Skermanella rosea: one gene and its partner. The protein of the gene in region 2 interacts with the protein of the main gene of each other region in a pairwise test. Links are inferred from orthologs where the notes say so. Each region holds a gene or a part of one and is shown on either strand. Other genes may lie near its edges. The genes, in order: JL101_RS01785 and grxD.

Region 1 (11,371 bases), 2.2 Mb from region 2 along the record:
CTCGACGTGCTGCTGGAGACGCTGCTCGCCGGCGGGCTGGCGCTGGCGCTCTGCGCCGCCGCCGGGGCCGCGGTGCTGAAGCTGGCGCGGCTGCCGGTGCGGCCCTACCTGCCCTCGATCATCCATCCCAACACCGGCAACCTGGGATCGCCGATCGTCTTCTTCGCCCTGGGCGAGCCGGCGATGCCCTACGCCATCGCCTTCTCCACCCTGGTCCAGATCAGCCATTTCACGGTGGGCGTCGGGCTCGCCTCCGGCCAGATGTCGTGGCGCACCGTGCTCGTCTCGCCGCCGCTCTATTCGCTGGCGGTGGCGCTGGTGCTGATCGGCACCGGCACGCCGCTGCCCCGATGGGTGCTGGACGTCACGGGCCTGCTCGGCGGGTTGACGGTGCCCCTGATGCTCCTGCTGCTGGGCGGGTCGCTGGGGAAGCTGAAGCTGTACCGGCTGGGCCGGCCGGCGGCGCTGTCCTGCCTCCGCGTCGGGCTGGGGCTGGCAGCCGGCCTGGCGGTGTCGAAGGCGCTGGGCCTGGACCCGCTGCCGGCGGGGGCGCTGGTGATCCAGTGCGCGATGCCGGTCGCCGTTTTCAGCTATCTGTTCGCCGTCCGCTACAACGGCCCGGCCGACGAGGTCGCCGGCATGATCCTGATCTCCACCCTGCTGGCGCTGGCTGCCTTGCCGCTGATCCTGATGGCCGCCGCGTGAGGAGGTGCATGAGGGGGCATCGCAGGCATTCCCGCGCCGCGCTTGACCCCCCGCGGCGCGCGGCCGATATTCGGGTACAGGTTTACGTATACGTAACATAAAGCACAGGTCCAGATGCCGCTTTCAGCACCCGCCCCGCGCGAGCATATCCATACCCGCCGGGTGACCTGCCAGGGATTCCGCCGGACCGACGGGCTGTGGGACATCGAGGGCCATATCACCGACGTCAAGACCTACCCGTTCGAGAACGACTTCCGCGGCCCGATCGAGCCGGGCGATCCCATCCATGACATGTGGATCCGGCTGACGGTGGACGACCGGTTCGAGGTGAAGGCGGTCGAGGCGGTGACCGACAAGAGCCCCTATGGGGTGTGCCCGGCGATCACGCCGAACTTCCAGCGGCTGGTCGGATTGCGGATCCGATCCGGGTGGACCCAGAAGGTCAAGGAACTGCTGGGCGGCGTCGAGGGCTGCACCCATCTGGTGGAACTGCTGGGGCCGGTCGCCACGACGGCGTTCCAGACGATCTTCCCCGTGCTGGCGCGCGAACGGGCGCGGGGCGGGTCGATGGACGGCGACTCGCCGTCCGCTCCCGCCGCGCGCAAACGCCCGCCGCTGCTGCTCGACACCTGCCACGCCTTCCGGAGCGACGGCGAGGTCACCCGGAAACAATGGCCGGAATACTATACCGGCAACGACTGAACCCCGGCGATCACTCGGCGGCGTCCGGCGTCTCGAACGGCGTCTGGTGGAACGGTTCGCCTTGCCCGTGGGAGGCCCGGGCATGCCCCTCCTCGGTGGCGGCCGCCCGGAAATAGGCCAGCGCGAAGACCCGGATCGCGGCGGTCAGGGACGTGGCCGGCTCCTTCCGCTCGTTGATCTGGGTGCACAGGACATGGATGGTGATGCGCTCGCGCCGGCATATGTCGTACAGGGCGTCCCACATGAAGGGTTCGAGCCGGCAACTGGTCCGGTGCCCCGCGACGGTGACGTTGCGGCTGACCAGCGTGCTCGGCTTCATGGCCGCCTCCAGGCGCGATGCGCCGGGTCCCTCGCCATCCGTTGCGAATTCGGCGGGCTGGTTGTCGCGAGCGCCCGCCGGTTCGGAGGCGACCTCTGGCGCCGGGGCGGCTAGCGCCTGATCAGAATGCATTCGGTGAATCCCTCTCAATCGATCCTACGGAGTGCGCCGCCGTCCGATCGACAGGGGTCCTCGAAAACCCATATCAGCCGAATGGTTGCGCAGGTGTGACTGTACGCACTTTCGAGGTAATTTCAACCAATGTCATATTCCCTTTGGAAGATATTTCTTCATTACTGCTATCGCTCTGGTTGCTCCTGTATGCAGTCTTCCGCTGTCTGCATCCAGGGGGCTTCACCTTGGCGGATCAGGCATCCTCCGCGGGCGTCAGCGTCCTGAGGCTCAGGGCGTGGACCCGCTCCCGCAGCTCGTCCGCGACGGCCTCGTAGACCAGGCGCTGGCGGGCGACCCGGGACTTCCCGTCGAAGGCGTCCGACACGATCAGAACGTTGAAATGGGTTTCGCCCAGGGGGTCCGCACCGGCATGGCCGGCGTGGCGGTGGGAGTCGTCGACGATTTCCAGCCGACTCGGGCGGAAAGCCTCGGTCAGCTTGGTACGCATGCGGGTCGCGTAGTCCCCGGACTGGGTCGCCGTGCTGGTCATCTTGAAACCGCCTTGCCGATGGGGCTGTTGAGGTGCGTGGTCCGACGTGCGGCGGATGCAGCATCGCCGTCGCTTGAAAAGTGCTATCGTCCCCTTCCCGCTGTCAAGGAAGCCCCTGATTGTCCGATCCCGGTTCCACCCGGTCCGCCCTTTCCTCCCCGGGTTCCCCGTCCGGCACGGCCGGGACCGGGGCGAGCGCCACCGTCTCGGCCCGAAGCGCCTACCTGCTGCTCGCGACCGTCATCCTGCTCTGGGGAATCAACTGGCCGGTGATGAAGCTCGGCCTGGCCGACATCCCGCCCATGACCTTCGCCGTGATCCGGATGGTGCTGGGCGCGCTCTGCATGTTCGGAGTGCTGGCGGTGCGCGGCGGCATCCGCCTGCCCGACCGCCACGACCTGCCGATCGTGCTGTCGGTCGGGCTGCTCCAGATGGGGGCGTTCCTGGCGCTGGTGACGGTGGCGCTCCAGTTCGTGCCGGCCGGCCGGTCGTCGATCCTGGCCTACACGACGGCCCTGTGGGTCGTGCCGGGCGCCGCGCTGTTCCTGGGCGAGCGGCTGGGCGGCCGGCGCCTGGTCGGTTTCCTGCTCGGCATGGCGGGCGTGGCGGTGATGTTCAACCCGGCGGCGTTCGACTGGACCGACCGCGACGTCCTGATCGGCAACGGCCTGCTGATGCTTGCGGCGCTGGCCTGGGCAGCCCAGATCATACAGGTGCGCGGCCATACCTGGCACGCGTCGCCCCTTCAACTCGCGCCCTGGCAGTTCACGGTCGCGGCGGTGGCCCTGCTGCCGTTCGCCGTCCTCCTGGATGCCGGCAAACCCATCGATTGGACCGCGCAGCTGGCCGCGGTCCTGTTCTACAATGCGCCGATCGCCACGGCGTTCTGCTTCTGGGCGGTGGTCACGGTCAACCGTGCCCTGCCCGCCATCACAACCTCGCTGGGCACGCTCGGCGTACCGGTCGCGGGCGTCATCGCCTCGGCCGCGATGCTGGGGGAACCGGTGACCTTGACCAACCTGACGGGACTGGTGCTGATCCTCGGGGGGCTGGCCTGGCTGGCCTTCGCCGACCGCAGGCCGTCCAGCAACCGATAGCCGCGCTGCGAGCGGGGATGCTTGCCAGCGCTTCAACCTCTGACCATACTTTTCCGATGCACAAGAACCGTGTCCAATACTCGACCCGTTTTTCCGAGGAGGCGCCGCCGGCGACCCGCTGCTGCGACATGCCCACATGCTCGGCCACGGGCGAGTACAGGGCGCCCAAAGGACGCGAGCGCCTGAACGAATATTTCTGGTTCTGCCTGGAGCACGTGCGCGAGTACAACAAGGCGTGGGACTATTACGCCGGCATGTCGGAGCGCGAGATCGAGCGGCATGTCCGCAGCGACGTGACGTGGCAGCGGCCGACCTGGCCCATGGGGTTCTGGCGCACCCGCGAGCGGGCGATGCACGAGGAGGCGATGCGCCAGTACGGCTTCCGCGACGCCGGCGACGGAACCGGCGAGCGCGGCCGCAACGGCCGTGCCGACGGCGCCGCCAACCGGATGCGAACCCCGGAGGAGGAGGCGCTTGCCGAACTCGACCTGGAGCCGCCGGTGGACTTCGCGCGGATCAAGGCCAGATACCGGGAACTCGCCAAGATCCACCATCCCGACATCAATGGTGGCGACAAGACCGCGGAGGAGACGTTAAAACGGATAAACCGGGCCTACTCGGTACTGAAAACCAGCTACGGGGCCTGAGACGGCTTCCCCCGGATCCTCGGCAAGGGGGATCCTCCGCACGATAGAACCGGCGCCCGAGCCGTCCACCCAACCGATGAATGAAGCGACAGACACTATGGCCTCCGAAACGACACAACAATCAGCGCTGACCGGCTCGCTCCCGGACATCAAGGTCTCCGTCCGGCAGACTTTCGGGATCGACAGCGATCTCCAGGTTCCCGCCTTCAGCGCCAATTCCGAGCACGTGCCCGACGTGGACGACACCTACCGGTTCGACCACGACACCACGCTCGCGATCCTGGCCGGCTTCGCCTACAACAGGCGGGTCATGGTCCAGGGCTACCACGGCACCGGCAAGTCGACCCATATCGAGCAGGTCGCCGCCCGCCTCAACTGGCCCTGCATCCGGATCAACCTGGACAGCCACATCAGCCGCATCGACCTGATCGGCAAGGACGCCATCGTGCTGCGCGACGGCATGCAGGTGACCGAGTACCGCGAGGGCATCCTGCCCTGGGCGCTCCAGCACCCGTGCGCGATCGTGTTCGACGAGTACGACGCCGGCCGCCCCGACGTCATGTTCGTGATCCAGCGCGTGCTGGAGGTCGAAGGCAAGCTGACCCTGCTCGACCAGAACCGCGTCATCCGCCCGCACCCGGCGTTCCGCCTGTTCGCGACCGCCAACACCGTGGGCCTGGGCGACACCACCGGCCTGTACCACGGCACCCAGCAGATCAACCAGGGCCAGATGGACCGCTGGAACATCGTCGCCACGCTCAACTACCTGCCGCACGACGACGAGGTGAAGATCGTCGCGGCCAAGGTCCAGGGCTATGACGACGAGAAGGGACGCCAGCAGATCTCGGCCATGGTCCAACTCGCCGACCTGACGCGCGCAGGGTTCATGTCGGGCGACATCTCGACCGTCATGTCGCCCCGCACGGTCATCACCTGGGCCGAGAACGCCAAGATCTTCAACGACATCCCGTTCGCGTTCCGGATCACCTTCCTGAACAAGTGCGACGAGGTGGAGCGGTCGACCGTGGCCGAGTACTACCAGCGCTGCTTCGGCACCGAGCTTCCGGAGACCGGGGTTCGCGCCAACCTGGCGTAAGGAAGACGGGGGCACCGATCCGAGGGTCGGGTGAGGGGCGCCCCGACCCGCGCGAAACAGCAGAGCCGAAGATAGACATGTCCGACAAAGAAAACCCCGTCGAGATCTTCAAGCGCGCCACGTCGGCCACGATCCGGGCCATCGCGGAGCGCAACGATCTCCAGATCGGCTTCAGCGGCGAGCCGCCGGGCGTGGCCGGGGCGCGGGTCCGGGTGCCGATGCCGGCGCGCGACCTCAATCCCCGGGACGTCGCCACCCTGCGCGGAGCGGCCGACGCGGTGGCCCTGCGGCTTCGCCACCACGACAGCGGCATCCACACCCAGCGCATGCCCACCGGCGACACCGCCCGGGCGGCGTTCGAGGCGCTGGAGCAGGCCCGCTGCGAAGCCCTGGGCGCCCGGGCCATGCCGGGCGTCGCGTCCAACCTGGGGGCGGCGCTGGACGAGCGGTACCGCCGCCAGGGCTTCGAGCGGGTGACCGAGCGCGACCAGGCCCCGCTGTCGGAGGTGATGCGCCTGCTGGCCCGCGAGGCGCTGACAGGCGCGCCGCCGCCCGCCACCGCCCGCTTCGCGGTGGACCTGTGGCGCCCCTGGGTGGAGGAGCGGATCGGCAAGGACATGAACGAGTTGGCGGCGCTTCTGGACGACCAGGACCGCTACGCCCGCGAGGTCCGCAAGCTGCTGTCCCACCTGGACATGGAAGTCGGCGGCGAGCCGGAGACGACCGAGGAGGACGACGAGGAGCAGCAGGAGGGCGAGCCGGACGAGAACGAGCCGAACGACGGCCAGTCCCGCGGCGGCGAGGATTCGACCAGCCAGACCGAGACCATGACCCAGCCCGACACCCGCGAGGTCGACCAGGACGACGGGGCGGAGGGCGCCGACCAGATGGACGGCGAGATGGCCGAGGGCAGCGGGTCGGAGGAGCCGGGTTCGCCCGGGCAGCCCTGGCGCCCCGACCACAGCCGCCGCAACGAGGCCGATCCCGACGCCTACAAGGCGTTCACGACGGAGTTCGATGAGGTGGTCGAGGCCGACGACCTGTGCGACCCGGACGAGCTGACCCGGCTGCGGGCCCTGCTCGACCAGCAGCTCCAGCACCTCCAGGGCGTGATCTCCCGGCTGGCCAACCGGCTCCAGCGCCGGCTGCTGGCGAAGCAGACCCGCGCCTGGGAGTTCGACCTGGACGACGGCCTGCTGGACGCGGCCAGGCTCAGCCGCGTGGTGGTCAACCCGGTGCTGCCCCTGTCGTTCAAGCGGGAGAAGGAGACGGATTTCCGCGACACCGTGGTCGGCCTGCTGATCGACAATTCGGGATCGATGCGCGGCCGGCCGATCACCATCGCCGCGATGAGCGCCGACATCCTGGCGCGCACCCTGGAGCGATGCGCGGTCAAGGTCGAGATCCTGGGCTTCACCACCCGGGCCTGGAAGGGCGGGCAGGCGCGCGAGCGGTGGATCGGCCGGGGCAAGCCGGCCAATCCCGGCCGGCTCAACGACCTGCGGCACATCGTCTACAAGAACGCCGACGCGCCGTGGCGCCGCGCCCGCAAGAACCTGGGCCTGATGCTGCGGGAAGGCATCCTGAAGGAGAACATCGACGGCGAGGCGCTGCTGTGGGCGCACAACCGGCTGATGGCCCGGCCGGAGCAGCGGCGCATCCTGATGGTGATCTCCGACGGCGCGCCGGTCGATGACTCGACGCTGTCGGTGAATTCCGGCAACTACCTGGAGCGGCACCTCCGGCAGGTCATCGACACGATCGAGACCCGCTCGCCGGTCGAGCTGGTGGCGATCGGCATCGGCCACGACGTCACCCGCTATTACCGGCGCGCGGTGACCATCGTCGATGCGGAACAACTGGGCGGCACCATGATGGAGAAGCTGGCCGAGCTGTTCGACGAGGACACCAGGGCCGGCCAAACCGCCGGGAGCCGGCGCGGAGGGGGCGCGGCCAGCCGCCGCGCCCGGTAATCTGCAAATGCTTCTCAAACTCGCTTGACAGGCGCGGCGTGTCCGAACAAGGTGCCGAGCGTTGCGAACGCATCTCATTCACGCCGGTCTGTCGAGGGAAACCCATGAACTTCTTCACTCGCGGCACCCTTGCCGCCACTTTCGGCGCCGTCCTGCTGGGCACGGCCTTCGCCGCCCAGGCTGCCGAGGTCAACGTCTATTCGTCGCGCCACTATGACACCGACAAGGCGCTCTATACGAACTTCACCCAGCAGACCGGCATCAAGGTCAACATCATCGAAGGCAAGGATGACGAGCTGATCGAGCGCATCCGGACCGAGTCCGGCAACAGCCCGGCCGACATCCTGATCACCGTCGATGCCGGCCGCCTGTGGCGCGCCCAGAACGCCGACATCCTGCAGCCGACCAAGTCCCAGGTGCTGGAGCAGGCCGTCCCGGCCCATCTGCGCGAGCCGTCCGGCCTGTGGTTCGGCCTGACCAAGCGGGCGCGCGTCATCATCTACAACAAGGCGGCGGTCAAGCCGGCCGACCTGTCGACCTACGAGGACCTGGCCGACCCGAAATGGAAGGGCCGCCTGCTGATCCGCTCCTCGACCAACGTCTACAACCAGTCGCTGGCCGGCTCCATGCTGGCCGCCCACGGCGAGAAGAAGACGGAAGAGTGGGCCCGCGGCATCGTCGCCAACCTCGCCCGCCCGCCCCAGGGCGGCGACAGCGACCAGATCAAGGCGGTCGCCGCCGGCGAGGGCGACATCGCGGTCAGCAACACCTATTACTTCGGCCGCATCGCCGGGTCGGGCAAGCCCGAGGACAAGGCCATCGCGGAGAAGGTCGGCGTCTTCTTCCCCAACCAGAACGACCGCGGCACCCACGTCAACATCAGCGGCGCCGGCGTCCTGAAGAACGCCCCGAACCGCGAGAACGCCGTCAAGTTCCTGGAATACCTCGTCAGCCCGCAGGCGCAGAAGATCTTCGCCGAAGGCAACTACGAGTATCCGGTCCTGAAGCAGGCGGAGCAGTCGCCGGTCATCGCCTCCTGGGGCTCCTTCAAGGAGGACGAGCTGAACGCCTCCGTGTTCGGCAAGAACAACGAGGAAGCCCTCAAGATCATGGACCGCGCCGGCTGGAAGTGAGCCGGCGGTCTGGCGGCGGCCACCTGGAACCGCAGGTCGGCCTTCGCCCGTCAGGGCGAACGCCGACGGCGGTCACCATCATTCCTGCGTGCTGTCGGCGCTGGCCCTGCGAGCCAGGGCCCACCTACGAAACGTGAATCCGATCGTCCCTCAGGGCGCGACCACGGTCCGGTCGCGCCCTGTCGCTTTTGCCTGGTACAGGGCGCGGTCGGCCCGCCCCAGGGCCTGCTCGATGCTCGCGTCCTCGAACCGGCAGCCGGCCACGCCCATGCTGACGGTGATGCCGAATGCGGTGCCGTCATCGGCGGCGACCTCCAGGTCGGCCAGGTTTCGGCGGACCCGCTCCGCGACCCGCAGGGCTTCCTGGTCCGTGGTCCCCACCAGCAGCAGCGCGAACTCCTCCCCGCCGACGCGGCCCACCAGGTCGGTGTCGCGCAGCATGCAGCGGCAGCTCCTGACCAGCAGGATCAGCGCCGCGTCGCCCGCGGCATGGCCATGGGAGTCGTTCACCCGCTTGAAATGGTCGACGTCGAGCATGACCAGCGACACCGGGCCGCCGTAGCGCCGCAGCCGGGCGAGTTCGAGTTCCGCCCGCTCCATGAAATGCCGCCGGTTGGCGGCGCCGGTCAGCGCGTCGGTGGTGGCGAGCCGGATCAGCTCCTCCTCCGCCCGGCGGCGCTCCGTCGTGTCCCGCACCACCGCGGTGAAAAGCCGCCCTCCCGGCGAGGCGAAGTGCGAGATCGAGACCTCCGCGGCGAACTCGGTGCCGTCGCGGCGCAGCCCCGTCACCGCCGGACGCTCGGTCATGCCGCTGGAGCCCCGGCCGGTGCCGGCTAACTGGTCGACATGGTGCCGGTGGGCCTGACGCGCCCGTTCCGGCAGCAGCAGGTCGAGCGGCCGGCCCAGGACCTCGTCCGCCCGGTAGCCGAACAGGCGCTCGGCCGCCGGGTTGAACAGCGAGATGCGATTGCTCTCGTCGATCACCACGATGCCGTCATGGGCCAGTTCGATGATTCCCTTCAGGCGCTCCTCGGACAGGCGGACCCGCTCCTCCAGGGACCGGCGGGTGATGGCGTAGCGGATCGCCCGCCGGATGGTCCCGCCTTCGAACTGCCCCTTGACCAGGAAGTCCTGCGCGCCGGCCTTGACCGCCTCGACCGCGAAGTCGGCATCGTCGAAGCCGGTCAGGACGATCAGCGGCAGGTGCGACGCCCGGGCGCGGATGCTGCTGATCGTGCCGAAGCCCTGGCTGTCGGGCAGCGACAGGTCGAGCAGGACCACGTCGCTGGTGCCGGCCGAAAGCCGCTCGCACGCGGCTCCCAGGGAACCGACATGGTCGACGACGAAGCGGCCCTCCTCCTCGCCGAGCAGTTCGCGGACGAGGCGGGCGTCGCCGGGGTTGTCCTCGACCAGCAGGACCTGGATGGGGAGCATGTCAGGCATTCCGCGTCGCGACGGGATCAGCCGGACGGCAGCCGGACGGCGGTCAGCCAGAAGTCCTTCAGCAGGGTGATCATCCTGATGAAGTCCTCAAGCTCCACCGGCTTGGTCAGGAAGCAGTTGGCGTGCCGGCTGTAGGCGCGCTGGACGTCGGAATGGACGTCCGAGGTGGTCAGGATGATGACCGGCAGATCGGTGAGGCCGGGATCGGCGCGGATGTCCTCCAGCACTTCCCAGCCGTCCTTCCTCGGCATGTTGAGGTCGAGCAGCAGCAGGTCCGGGCGCGGCGCGGCCTCGTAAGGGGGCTGCCGGCGCAGGAACGCCATGGCCTCGACCCCGTCCTCCACATGGTGCAGCTTCGCGAGGAACCTGCCCTCCTTCATGACCTCCTCGACCAGGCGCGCGTCCGCCGGGTTGTCCTCGGCGAGAAGGATGTTCAGGCCATGGGAGAGCTGATGCACGCTGAAGCCCCGATCCGTCGGTGAGCAAAGGGAATGCTTATGACTCCGCCGGTTCCGCGACAAGCTCGGCGCGCGGAGCGTGGTCATCCGCCGCAGCCGCCGGAAGGGTGAAGGAGAAGACCGAGCCGGAGCCGGGCACCGACGACACGGAGATGGTGCCGCCATGGCGCTCCACGATCTTCCGGCAGATCGCCAGCCCGATGCCGGTGCCGGGATGGACCCGCTGGGAATGCAGGCGCTCGAACACCACGAAGATCCGGTCGAAATACCGGGCCTCGATCCCGATGCCGTTGTCCGAGACCGAGAACTCCCACGCGGAACCGACCGGCCTGACGCCGATGGATATCCTCAGGTCCCGGTCGGGCGCCCGGTACTCGATCGCGTTCGCCAGCAGGTTCCGGAAGACCTCCGTGATCTCGCGGGCATCTCCCGGCAGGTGGGGGGCGCGGTCCGGCAGTTCCACGGCGGCGCCGATCGCATGGACGAGTTCCTTCACCCCCTCCACCGCTTCCCGGAGGCAGGCGCCGGTGTCCGCCAGCGACGCCGGGGGATCGCTCCGCTCGATCAGGGAGTAGCGCAGCAGGTCCTGGATCAGGCACTTCATGCGCACGCTGCTCTCGACGATGAACCCCAGGAAATCGTCGGCATCCTTGTCGAGGCGCCCGGCATAGCGGCGGACCAGCAGGTTGGCGTAGCTGACCATGATCCGTAGCGGCTCCTGAAGGTCGTGGGCCGCCACCTCGGCGAAGCGGGCCAGTTCGACGTTGGAGCGCTCCAGCTTCTCGACCGTCCGGCGCAGCCGGTGCTCGATGATCTTCTGGTCGGATATATCCTGCGCCACGCCCCGGAACCCGACGACATGGCCGTCGGCATGCAGGATCGGGATGCCGCTTCCCCACAGCCACACGGTCCCGCCATCCTTGCCGATGCAGCGGAATTCCTCGTGGCGGAACGGGCGCGCCGTGGCGGCGTGGTTGCGCAGCACGGCCGTCATGCGGGCGCCGTCCTCCGGCGCCATCGTGTCGACCATGGCGCAATGCAGGAGTTCCGCCGGGCTGTGCCCCAGCACGTCCTGGACCCGGTCGCTGACGAAGGTGTAGCGGCCGGCGACATCGCTTTCCCAGATGAACTCCC
Region 2 (11,397 bases):
GCGGGCCCAATCTTCCGCCGGCCTTGCGACGGGCGTGCTGTTCGGGCCGGAGCGGACGGGGCTGTTCAACGACGACCTGGCGCTGGCCGATACCAGCCTGACGGTTCCGCTGAACCCCGCGTTCAGCTCGCTCAACCTTGCCCAGGCCGTCCTGATCATCGGGTACGAATGGTACCAGACCGGCGAGGTGGCGCCGGGACGCTATCTGCACACTGGAGCGACCCGGCCCGCCAACAAGGAAGAACTGGTGAACCTGTTCTCCCATCTGGAAGAGGAGCTGGAAAACTCGCGGTTCTTTTCATCGCCTGAGAAGAAGCCGTCGATGATTCGATCTATAAGAAACTGCTTCCAGCGCATGGATATGACTGAACAGGAAGTCAGGACTTTCCATGGCATCATTTCGGCATTGACCGGACGTAAGAGGTCCGCGCCTAAAGAATAGCCATTGAACGTTCAGGATAGACTTCCGTGGGCTGGCACGATGGTTGCTGAGATTCCCCTATCCAACAGATAGGAGAGGGCAATGAGCATCCAGAAGTTCGGCCGGAGCCTGCGTCGTGCGCTTCGGCATTTGCAATTTGCGGTTCAAGGTGCGAACACGCGGGTCAGATTGACCGAGGCGGGAATTCTGCTGAGCGATGCGGCGGACGAGATCGACCTCGCCCTGATGGAGCTGGAAATCGCGAACAGCAACGACTTGGAGTGCGCCGACCTGCGCGAGGCAACCGCCCAGATCCACGAGGCGATCCACCTGATCAGCGGGGTCCGCCGCAGGATAGTATAGGCGGGAGACCGGACCCATTTGCTCGCCTCCGAGGAGAGCCGGACCGACGGCATGTCGCTTGTCCGGCGATGGAACCCGGATTATCAATACCGGAAACCGAGCACCCGCGCCGGGGCCGACCGGAGACGAGCGACATGGATCGGGGCATTGAAACCGGCGCGTCCAGCCGGCATGCCATACTGCTGGTGGAAGGGGATGCATCCGAGCGCGCCGCGACGGCCGCGGTCCTGAGGCAGGAGGGCCACCATATCGTCGAAGCGGCGAGCCTGAGGGAGATGGACCGGACCTTGTCGGAACGGCGTTTCGATCTGCTGCTCACCGACCTGGCGCTGCCCGACGGAATTGCCTTCACCAGGCTCGGGCAACTCCGCCGCGACGAATGCCTCGGCATCATCGTCGTCACCGCCCGGACGGAGGAAGTCGACCGCATTCTCAGCCTGGAACTGGGCGCCGACGACTATCTGGTGAAGCCTCTCAACCTGCGGGAACTGGCGCTGCGCGTCAGGAACCTGCTGCGCCGTCTGCGGGCGGGGCGATCGGGCGCCGGGGCCAGCTGCCGTTTCGACGGGTGGACGCTGGACCTTGCGCGGCGCCATCTGCAGGACCCGGCCGGACGCAATGTCCGGCTGACCCGCAGCGAGTTCGACCTGCTGGTCACGCTTGCGTCCAATCCCGGAAGCATCCTCGACCGTGACCGCCTGACCGCCGCCGTCAGCAGGCGGCCGGGATCGCCGGACGACCGCACGATCGACGTGCTGATCGGGCGGCTGCGGCGCAAGATCGAAATCGATCCGCAAGATCCGAGGCTGATCCTGACGATCCACGGTCAGGGATACTGCTTCGCGGCGGTTTGACGGCCGGAATCGGGACTCCTGACAAGGGCAAATGAATGCTTCAGTATTAATTCGATTTATAACAATATACGTGCCCAAGCTGCAGCATTTCATTTTTGAAACAGCCTGTTCAACTTCATTCACGATATTCGTTTAAGTTTTACTAGAGACATGCAAAGGCAAACTATAGCTTTCGAACCGAGAGGCATTCCGAAAACTACCCGCCAAACAGCGAGGACACGCTTATGAAGTGGAAGGCGCTTGTCCTGACGGTTCTGCTTTGCCTGCCCGCAGCCATGGCTCGCGCCGATGTGGCGCTGGACGATGTGCAGGTCATCGCCAAGTCGTTGGGCTTCCTGGCTGCCAAGCCGGCTACTCCCGCCAAGATGGCGATAGTTTTCGCGCCGGACATCGCTGCCTCCAAGGCCGAGGCCGACCGGCTCGCCACCATGCTCGGCGGCGGCTTCAAGGAGGGCTCGCTGACGCTCGAGCCGCTGCTGGTGCCGGTCACCGAGCTCGAGAAGCTCGACGGGGCCGGCGTCGTCTTCGTGACCACGGGGCTGGCGGCGCACCAGGGCGCCATCTTCGAGTCGGCCAGGGCGAAGCGTCTCCTCACCGTTTCGACCGATTCGAGCTGCGTGCGCACGGGGCACTGCGTCATGTCGGTCGCCAGCCAGCCGGCCGTCGAGATCCTGGTGAACAAGCAGGCGGCCGATCAATCCCAGGTCGCATTCAGGGCGGCCTTCCGCATGCTCATCATCGAAATCTGATGCCGTCCCCGCCTAGCGTGACGCTCCGAGGATCCGCCATGAAGACCCTGTTTCCGCTCGCATCCATCGGCATCGCGCTCGCCCTGACCGCGACCGGACCGGCGAATGCCCAGACCATCAACTACGGAGACCTGGAGGCGCTGTTCAAGGAACCGGTGACCACCAGCGCCATCGGCAAACCGCAGCGGCAGACCGAAGTTCCGGTCACGATGGACATCATCAGCGCGGAGGACATCCGCCGGTCGGGCGCCAACGACATTCCCGAAATCCTGCGGAACGTCGCCGGGGTCGATGTCTGGCGGTGGAGCAACGGCGCCACCGATGTCGGCGTGCGCGGATACAACCAGGCGGCCTCGCCCCGGCTGCTGGTGCTGGTGAACGGCCGACAGGTCTATCTCGACCATTACGGCGTCACGACCTGGAACGCGATCCCCGTCGAGCTGTCGGAAATCCGCCAGATCGAGGTGGTGAAGGGACCGAACTCGGCGCTGTTCGGATTCAACGCCGTCGCCGGCGTGATCAACATCATCACCTTTTCGCCTCTCTACGACGACGTGAACACGGCGACCCTGCGCGGCGGGACGCAGAAATACCGGCAGGTCTCGCTTGTCAATACCCTGAAGGCCGGCGACAGGGCGGGTTTGAAGATATCGGCCGGCGCCTCCGACGCCGATGAGTTCGACACCGAGGCGAGCGCGCTGGTCGACAGCCTGCGCCGGGGGCCGGAGCGGCGGTCGCTCAGCCTTGACGGCCTGGTCCAGGTGACGGACGACATGCAGTGGGGCGTCGAGCTGACGCGCAGTCACCTGGAATATACCGACACGCTGTCGATCTACACGCCGTCGCGGGCGACGACGGATACCTATTCCGCCCGCACGTCGCTGACGGGCGAGAGCGGCTGGGGCCTGTGGGAAGCCTCCATCTACCGCAACTGGCTGGAGGCCGACCTGGACAGCGGCGGCGTCTCGTCCGACCTGCCGGTCACCAACAGCGTCACCGTCGCGAAGCTCCAGGACCTGTTCAAGGTCGGCACCGATCACAGCTTCCGGATCTCCGGCGAGTACCGGCACAACACGATGGAAGTCGTGCCGCACAAGGAGGCCACCGTCTCCTACGACGTCTACTCCGCCGGCGGCATGTGGGACTGGTCGGTGACGAAGTCGGTTTCGCTGACCAACGCGGTCCGGGTGGACCACCTGCGGCTGGACCGCAGCGGGCCGGTGACCCTGGCCAACTTCCCCAGCGCCACCGGGCCGTTCATCAACGACGACTACGACAAGAACCTGACGGAGTACAGCTTCAACAGCAGTCTCGCGTGGCGGCCGACCAAGCTCGACACGGTGCGCGTGATGGCGTCGCGGGGCGTGCAGCTCCCGTCGATGCTGGCCTTCGGCTATCACGACGGATTTCCGCCGAGTCCCGGCAGTCCGCTGCCGATCTATTCCCGGATATCGGGCAACCCCGATATCGATCCGATGGCGGTGATGAACTATGAGCTGGGATACGATCGGCAGATCCCGCAGATCGACGCGCTGGCCCGATTCAGCCTTTACCGGCAGACCTCGAAGAACCTGATCGGAGACGTCGATCCGACCCGGATCAGCTCGATCGATTTCACCACCTTCCCGATCCCGGTCGATTTCCTGTTCGGCAATGTCGGCAGTTCCGCCGCGACGGGGTTGGAGGTCGGCGTGGACGGCCGAATCGGCACCGCCTGGCGCTGGGGGCTGAACTACGCGTTCGAGATCGTCGACGACGACCTGATCGCAGCCTACAACGACGGCAATCCGACGGCCGTCGCCTTCGAGGACTCGACGCCGCGGAACAAGGTGAACGGCCGGATCGGCTATACGCGCGGCGGGTTCGAGGCCGACCTCTTCGCCAACTACGTCTCCGGCTACCGGGTGCCGCAGTACCGGCCCGGGGCCGGCATGTGGGGGCTGGCCGACGTCGATGACCGGATTACGCTGAGCGGACGCATTGGCTATCACCTGAACGACATCATCACCGTCGCGGTGGAGGGATTGTCGTTCAACCAGACGACCCACCGGGAGACCTCGCTGCCCGAGGTCGAACGGAGGGTCTATTTCTCGGTGCGGGCCGACTACTGAGGTCCCGCGTCGGAAACCCTGTCCGGAGAAGCCATCATGGCGAAGCGCCCGACGCTGTCCAACCTGCCGTTCTTCTTCAAGTTCGCCCTCGCGCCGGGTCTGGCGGTCTGCCTGATGATGATCGTCGCCACGGTGGGCTACACGGGGCTGGGCAGGCTGGTCGGCGACCTCAGGACGATGGTCGAGGCGAACCTGCGGGGCGGCATCGACCTGGCCACGGTCAGCGGGCGGATCGACAGGGTGAACGGCCATCTCTACCAGACCGTGGTCGCCAAGGCCGCCCAGGGCAGCGACGCACGCGTGCCGGAGCGGCTGACGGCGATCCGGGGAGAACTGGATTCGATCATCCGGGATCTCGGCATCTGGCGCGACCGGTACGCCCAGCCGCAGGAGCGCGGCAGGCTGGACGAGGCGATCGAGGGGCTGGGCACCTACCGGGAGATGATCGACGTCGTCGAGTCGATGCTGGAATTCGATTTCCGGGGGGTGGTCAAGCTGATCGGGCCGCTGGAGGAAAACTACAGGAAGCTCAATGCCCTGATCGCGGGCATCATCGATTCCGGGGTCGAGAACGCCCGGGGGCAGGCGGACCGGTCCGCGACCGCGGCCGACCTGATGAGGCTGGTGTTCCTGGGGTCGACCCTGCTGGCCGCCGTGGCGGTCGCCGGATTTTCCTGGCGCATCGGCCGGTCGACCACCGGCTCCATCGAACGGATCGCCGCGGTTACCCGGAAGCTCGCCGACGGAAAGCGTGACGTGGATATCGCCGCGCTGTCCCGGAGCGACGAGTTGGGAGCCATCGTGGAGTCGCTGGCGGTGTTCAGGGACAACGGCATCAAGCTGGACCAGTCCTGGGAAGCGCAGAAGCACGAGCACGATCAGCGCGAGCGGCGCGCCCAGGCGATGGAACAGCTCGTCCTGTCGCTGGACGGGGAGATTTCCCGGACTCTGAACCAGGTATCGACCGCGACCGTCACGCTCGAAAGGGCCGCGGAGTCGCTCTCGGCGGTCGCGCAGCAGACGGAGCAGCAGGCCGACTCGGTCGCCGGCGCCGCGGCCCAGGCTTCCGCCAACGTCGATACCGTGGCGGCCACGGCGGAGCGCCTGTCGCTGGCCATCGTCGAGATCGACCGGCAGGTGGGCGAGTCGACGCGGGTGTCCGGCCAGGCCGTCACGTCGGCCCAGCGGGCCAACGATCTGGTCACCGGCATGGACGATACGACCCGGAAGATCGGCGAGGTCGTCAAGCTGATCACCAGCATCGCGGCCAAGACGAACCTGCTGGCCCTGAACGCGACGATCGAGGCGGCGAGGGCGGGGGAGGCCGGGCGGGGCTTCGCGGTGGTCGCCCACGAGGTCAAGGATCTGGCGAACCAGACGGCCCACGCTACGGGCGAGATCACGGCCCAGATCGCCGCCGTGCAGGATGCCACGCGCCTGGGAGCCGAGGCGATCCGGGAGATCACGTCGATCATCGGCCGGATGAACGAGATCGGCGGCATCATCGCCGGCGCGGTCCGGGACCAGAGCGGCGCCACCCACGAGATCGTCGACAGCGCCTTGCAGGCGGCCGACGGGACCCGCACGGTGTCGCGCAGCATCGAGGGCGTCCGGGACGGCGCCGGCGAGACCGGCAAGGCCGCGGAGGACGTCAACGGCGCGGTCGGCACGCTGTCCAGCCAGGCGAGCGACCTGCGCACCATGATCGACCGGTTCCTGGCGGACATCCGGTCGGTCAACGCCTCGCGGGGCAGGGGTTGACGCCGGAAGCTGGCTTTCCGGGTGACATCCGTTTGACTTTCCGCTCCCGGTCCGTATAGTGCGGCGCTTCCTCCCAAGAAGGCGGGCGTGCATGTGGTAACGCCCCGTCCGCGGCCGATCAAGTCCTTCGGGACCATCCGACCGGCAGGACCTATTGGGACAACAAACAGCGTCGAAAGCGATAGCGTATGAGCAAGCGTCAAGAGTCCAAGTACAAGATCGACCGCCGTCTGGGCGTCAACCTCTGGGGTCGTCCGAAGAGCCCGATCAACCGCCGTGAATACGGCCCCGGCCAGCACGGCCAGCGCCGCAAGAAGCCGTCCGACTTCGGCCTGCAGCTGATGGCCAAGCAGAAGCTGAAGGGCTATTACGCCAACATCGGCGAGAAGCAGTTCCGCCGCCTCTATGCCGAGGCCGTCCGCCGCCGCGGCGACACCGGCGAGAACCTGATCCAGCTGCTGGAGCGCCGGCTCGACGCCGTCGTCTACCGCATGAAGTTCGTGCCGACCCCGTTCGCCGCGCGCCAGTTCGTGAACCACGGCCATGTCCGCGTCAACGGCAAGCGCGTCAACATCCCGTCCTACCAGGTCAAGGACGGCGACGTGATCGAGGTCAAGCAGAAGTCGAAGCAGATGGCGCTGGTCATGGAAGCGATCGCTTCCGGTGAGCGCGACATCCCCGACTATCTGGACGTCGACACCTCGGCCCTGAAGGGCACCTTCGTGCGCGCCCCGGCCTTCGCCGACGTGCCGTACCCGGTCCAGATGGAACCGAACCTGGTGGTCGAGTACTACAGCCGCTGATTCTCGCGGCTTGAACGACGAAAGGGGCGCCGGCTCGGACCGGCGCCCCTTTTTTATTCGTGCCCGTCCCGCCCGGGCGAGGCCTTACCGCCGCGCCCGGTGCATCAGGAAGGCGTCGGTGCTGTATATCGCCAGGGCCAGCCAGATCAGCCCGAAAGCGATGGCGTGGGCGGGAGTGAAGTCCTCGCCGAACAGAAGCACGCCGATCGCCAGCTGGAGCGTCGGCGAGATGTACTGCATCAGCCCCATGGTCGACAGTTTAAGGCGTTGGGCGCCGAAGTTGAAGAAGATCAGCGGAAGCGCCGTGACCACGCCGGATACGGCCAGCAGCGCCGCCAGCCCGGGATCGTCCAGGGTGAAGACACCCGTGCCCGCAGCGCCGATCCAGATCAGGTAGATCGCCGCGAAGGGCGTCAGCATCGCCGTCTCGATCAGCAGCCCGACGAGCGGATCGATGCCCGCCTTCTTGCGGATCAGGGCATAGAAACCGAAGGTGGTCGCCAGGGTCAGCGACACCCAGGGCAGTTCGCCCAGGCTGACCACGAGGCTGGTGACGCCGATCGCCGCCAGGGCGACCGAAAGCGTCTGCTTGGCATTGAGCCGCTCGCCAAGGAACAGCACCCCGAGCACCACGTTGACCAGCGGATTGATGTAATAGCCCAGGCTGGTCTGGACGATATGGTCGCTGTTGACCGCCCAGATGAACAGCAGCCAGTTCGTCGTGACGAGGCAGGTGGTCAGGGCGAAGATGCCGACGCGCCGGGCGGTGGACAGGGCGGTCACGACATCGCGCGGGTCGCGCATCACCAGCACCAGGACGATCATCAGCAGCAGCGACCAGAGCACCCGGTGCGACAGGATCTCTACCGGAGTGGCCGGCTGAAGCGCCTTGAAGAAGATCGGGGCGACGCCCCAGACCAGGAAGGCTCCGAGCGCGTACAGGACGCCGGAAACGGCGGGATCGACGGGAGCGCGCGCGTCACGGGCCACGCGAGGGCCGCCGGAGTTGGCAAGGGGCGATTCGGACATGATCGCTGCTTAACACGGCAGCAGATCAACCGGTGCATCGGGCGCCCTGCACCGTGGGCATAACTGACCTGCGACGCGCCTGGACAGGTCAGGCGCTGCGCAGTTTCTGCAGAAAGCTGTCCACGGTCGCGCGCAGATCCCTGGCCTTGTCGTTCACCGAGCGGGCCGAGGACATCACCTGATCGGCTGTCCGGCCCGAATTCTCGGTGGCCGAAGCGACCCGCTCGATGTCGCTGTAGACCCGCCGCGTCCCGTCGGAGGCGGTATCCACATTGTGGGCGATCGTTCGGGCCGCGGTGCTCTGGCGCTCGACGGCCGACGCGATGTCGGTGACGATGCCGCCGATCTGCTCGATGGTCTGGGCGACGTTGGTCATGGTCGCGACCGCCCTGCCGGTGACCTCCTGGATCTGGTGAATCTTCTGCGTCACCTCCTCGGTCGCGCGCCCGGCCTGTCCGGCAAGGTTCTTCACCTCGCTCGCCACGACGGCGAACCCCTTGCCCGCCATGCCGGCCCGGGCGGATTCGATCGTCGCGTTGAGCGCCAGCAGGTTGGTCTGGGCCGCGATCTCGCCGATCATGCCGACCACCTGGCCGATCTCCCGGACGGTGTCGTTCAGCCCGGCCACCACGTCGTTCGTGGCGGCGACCTGGTCCATTCCGATGCGGGCGATGGTGGTCGCGTTTCCGGTCTGGCGCTCGATGTCGGCGATGCTGTCCGACAGGGCGTTCGCGGCCGAGGCCAGGCTTTCGACGCTGGCGGACGAGGTCCGCGAGGTCGAGGCGATGGCCGAGGAGCGCTCGCGGGCGTCGTCGCAGGAACTCAGCATCAGCTGGGCGTTGGATTGAAGCGCGGTGGCCGCCCCGGACAGGGTCTCCACGACCTGGCCGATGCTCTCGTCCAGGCGGCCCGCCAGATCGCCGAGCACGCGCCGGCGCTCCGCCTCGGACTGCCGCTTGAGGGCGGCCTGCTCGGCCTCCAGGCGGAGCTTCTCGACCGTGTTCTGCTTGAGCACGAGGACGGCCCGCGCCATGACGCCGATTTCGTCCTGCTGGGCGGCGTAGGGGATCGCGACGGTGGGCTGGCCTCCGGCAAGCTGGTCGATGGCCCCGGTCAGCCGCATCAGCGGGTTGACGACCCGGCTCCGCGTGAACCACAGGAAGAACAGGCCGACCGATATCAGCGTGCAGATGGTCGCGACGCTTCCCCAGGTCACCAGGAAGGACATCAGGGAGACGGTGGACGTCAGGCTCTCGGCACCGGGAAGGCGGGCTTCGGCGACAAGCGCCGTCCAGTCCTGCGTGAAGCGGCGAAGCCCCAGGAGGACGAGGACCGACATGGAGGCGCCGACGACCCCGATGCCGAGCAAGGCATAGGCGACGGCCGATCCCAGGAACCGCAGCGTCAGACCCCGAACGAAACCACCGGTAAGCGCCGTAGCCGAACCGCGTGCCATGACCAAGTCCTTTTCCCTTTTACTTTTTTCGGTCAGGACTTTCGCGTGCCAAGCATTACCGCCGGCTTAACGAAGATATATGTCAAAAGGCGGTTCCGGGCTTTTCCGGGGACTTGGATGCGGGCATGAAAAAGGGCTCCGCCTGCGGAGCCCTTTCCCTGAAGTCTCTGCAAGGACGGAGAGAGGTCAGGCCTTGACCTGGACGTCCACGCCCTTGGAGCTCAGCATCTCCATCAGCTCGCCGGTCTGGTACATCTCGCGGACGATGTCGCAGCCGCCGACGAACTCGCCCTTCACGTAGAGCTGCGGGATGGTCGGCCAGCTGCTGAAGGTCTTGATGCCTTCCCGTAGGCTCGGGTCGACCAGCACGTCGATCCCCTTGAACTTGACGCCCAGGTGGGTCAGCACCTGGACCACGGCGGACGAGAAACCGCACTGCGGGAAAACCGGGGTGCCCTTCATGTAGAGGACGACGTCGTTGCTCTCGATGTCGCTCTTGATCCGCTCTGCTACGGAGTTGTCCATCTCTCGATATCCTCGTGAATTCGACCGTTCGGGGCGACCGGCGGTGGAAACCGGCGTTGGTGGTCAGTCAGGCGTCCTTGGGAACGCTGGTCTGCAGGGCCAGGGCGTGGAGTTCCCCGCCCATGCGGCCCTGCAGGGCGTCGTAAACCATCTTGTGCTGCTGAACGCGCGTCTTGCCTTTGAAAGCGGCGGATTCGACGTACGCGGCGTAATGATCGCCATCGCCCCGCAGATCCTCGATGCGAACCTCGGCATCGGGGATGCCTTCCCTGATCAAGCTCTCGATGAGAGCCGCGTCCATCGCCATTTTCAGCCTTCCCGCTCAGCTTATGGGGTTAATCCGCACCGCCTGCCATGATCGACGGCAGCCAGGCTTCATGTGCCGTTCTAAGGCCATCAACCGATATGGCGTCACCCGCACCGAGTGTCAACGTGGTGCCGCCGGTCACGCCGAGACGCCGCACCGGCACGCCGGCCGCGTTCGCTCGACCGATCACGGCGTCGGCGTCGGACGAGGTGACGACATAACGGCCCTGGTCCTCGCCGAACAGGAAACCGGCTGCGCCGACACCGTCCGGCAGGTCGATCGCGGCGCCGATCCGGCCGGCCATCGCCATCTCCGCCAGCGCCACCAGCAGGCCGCCGTCCGAGACGTCGTGGCAGGCCGTGACGGCGCGGTCGCGGATCAGGTCGCGGACCAGATCGCCGTTGCGGCGTTCGGCCGCAAGGTCGACCGGCGGCGGCGAGCCTTCCTCGCGGCCGTGGATCTCCCTCAGATAAAGCGACTGCCCGACATGGCCCCGCGTCTCGCCGACCAGCAGGATCGCCTGGTCCGGTGCCTTGAACGCGAGGGAGACGGCCAGCGACGCGTCGGGCAGGATGCCGACGCCGCCGATCGCCGGGGTGGGCAGGATCGCCTCGCCGTTGGTCTCGTTGTAGAGGCTGACATTCCCCGACACGACCGGGAAATCCAGCACGGTGCAGGCGTCCGCCATGCCCTGGATGCACCCGGCGAACTGGCCCATGATCCGCGGCTTCTGCGGATTGCCGAAGTTCATGTTGTCGGTGATCGCCAGCGGCTTGGCGCCGACCGCGGTCAGGTTGCGCCACGCCTCGGCCACCGCCTGGGCGCCGCCGCGGACCGGATCGGCGAAGCAGTAGCGGGGCGTGCAGTCGGTCGTGATGGCCAGCGCCTTGTTCGTCCCGTGGACGCGCACCACCGCGGCATCGCCGCCCGACGCCGCGACCGTGTCGGCGCCGACTTGGCTGTCGTACTGCTCCCAGATCCAGCGGCGCGACGCCAGGTCCGGGCTGCCGATCAGGCG

What was found.
Region 1: the proteins of grxD (region 2) and JL101_RS01785 interact in binary tests that used the Escherichia coli proteins (3 or more experiments, as listed by UniProt). The link is inferred for Skermanella rosea from one-to-one orthologs.

The regions. Positions count from the first base shown.
Region 1 is NZ_CP086111.1:372,924-384,294, reverse strand. What follows is about bases 743-3,710. They hold JL101_RS01785 (BolA family protein), read right to left. Parts: upstream 2,391-3,710; coding sequence 2,094-2,390; downstream 743-2,093. Other genes in these bases: JL101_RS01775 (J domain-containing protein), read left to right, coding at 3,544-3,710; JL101_RS01780 (DMT family transporter), read left to right, coding at 2,510-3,487; JL101_RS01790 (ribbon-helix-helix domain-containing protein), read right to left, coding at 1,418-1,726; JL101_RS01795 (DUF2889 domain-containing protein), read left to right, coding at 820-1,407. In the rest of the region: JL101_RS01800 (AEC family transporter), read left to right, coding at 1-705; more of JL101_RS01775, read left to right, coding at 3,711-4,134; cobaltochelatase subunit CobS, read left to right, coding at 4,232-5,230; cobaltochelatase subunit CobT, read left to right, coding at 5,308-7,203; JL101_RS01760 (Fe(3+) ABC transporter substrate-binding protein), read left to right, coding at 7,308-8,336; JL101_RS01755 (diguanylate cyclase), read right to left, coding at 8,487-9,770; JL101_RS01750 (response regulator), read right to left, coding at 9,797-10,237; JL101_RS01745 (PAS domain S-box protein), read right to left, coding at 10,275-11,371. UniProt on the Escherichia coli protein: Transcriptional regulator that plays an important role in general stress response. Has many effects on cell morphology, cell growth and cell division. Acts by regulating the transcription of many genes, including dacA (PBP-5), dacC (PBP-6), ampC and mreB.
Region 2 is NZ_CP086111.1:2,522,241-2,533,637, forward strand. The notes cover bases 8,404-11,397. They hold grxD (Grx4 family monothiol glutaredoxin), read right to left. Parts: upstream 10,073-11,397; coding sequence 9,734-10,072; downstream 8,404-9,733. Other genes in these bases: JL101_RS11575 (methyl-accepting chemotaxis protein), read right to left, coding at 8,404-9,547; JL101_RS11585 (BolA family protein), read right to left, coding at 10,140-10,379; purL (phosphoribosylformylglycinamidine synthase subunit PurL), read right to left, coding at 10,408-11,397. Also shown: JL101_RS11535 (RNA methyltransferase), read left to right, coding at 1-442; JL101_RS11540 (hypothetical protein), read left to right, coding at 524-784; JL101_RS11545 (response regulator transcription factor), read left to right, coding at 919-1,638; JL101_RS11550 (YfiR/HmsC family protein), read left to right, coding at 1,863-2,387; JL101_RS11555 (TonB-dependent receptor plug domain-containing protein), read left to right, coding at 2,426-4,498; JL101_RS11560 (methyl-accepting chemotaxis protein), read left to right, coding at 4,535-6,259; rpsD (30S ribosomal protein S4), read left to right, coding at 6,448-7,062; EamA family transporter RarD, read right to left, coding at 7,147-8,091; more of JL101_RS11575, read right to left, coding at 8,180-8,403. UniProt on the Escherichia coli protein: Monothiol glutaredoxin involved in the biogenesis of iron-sulfur clusters.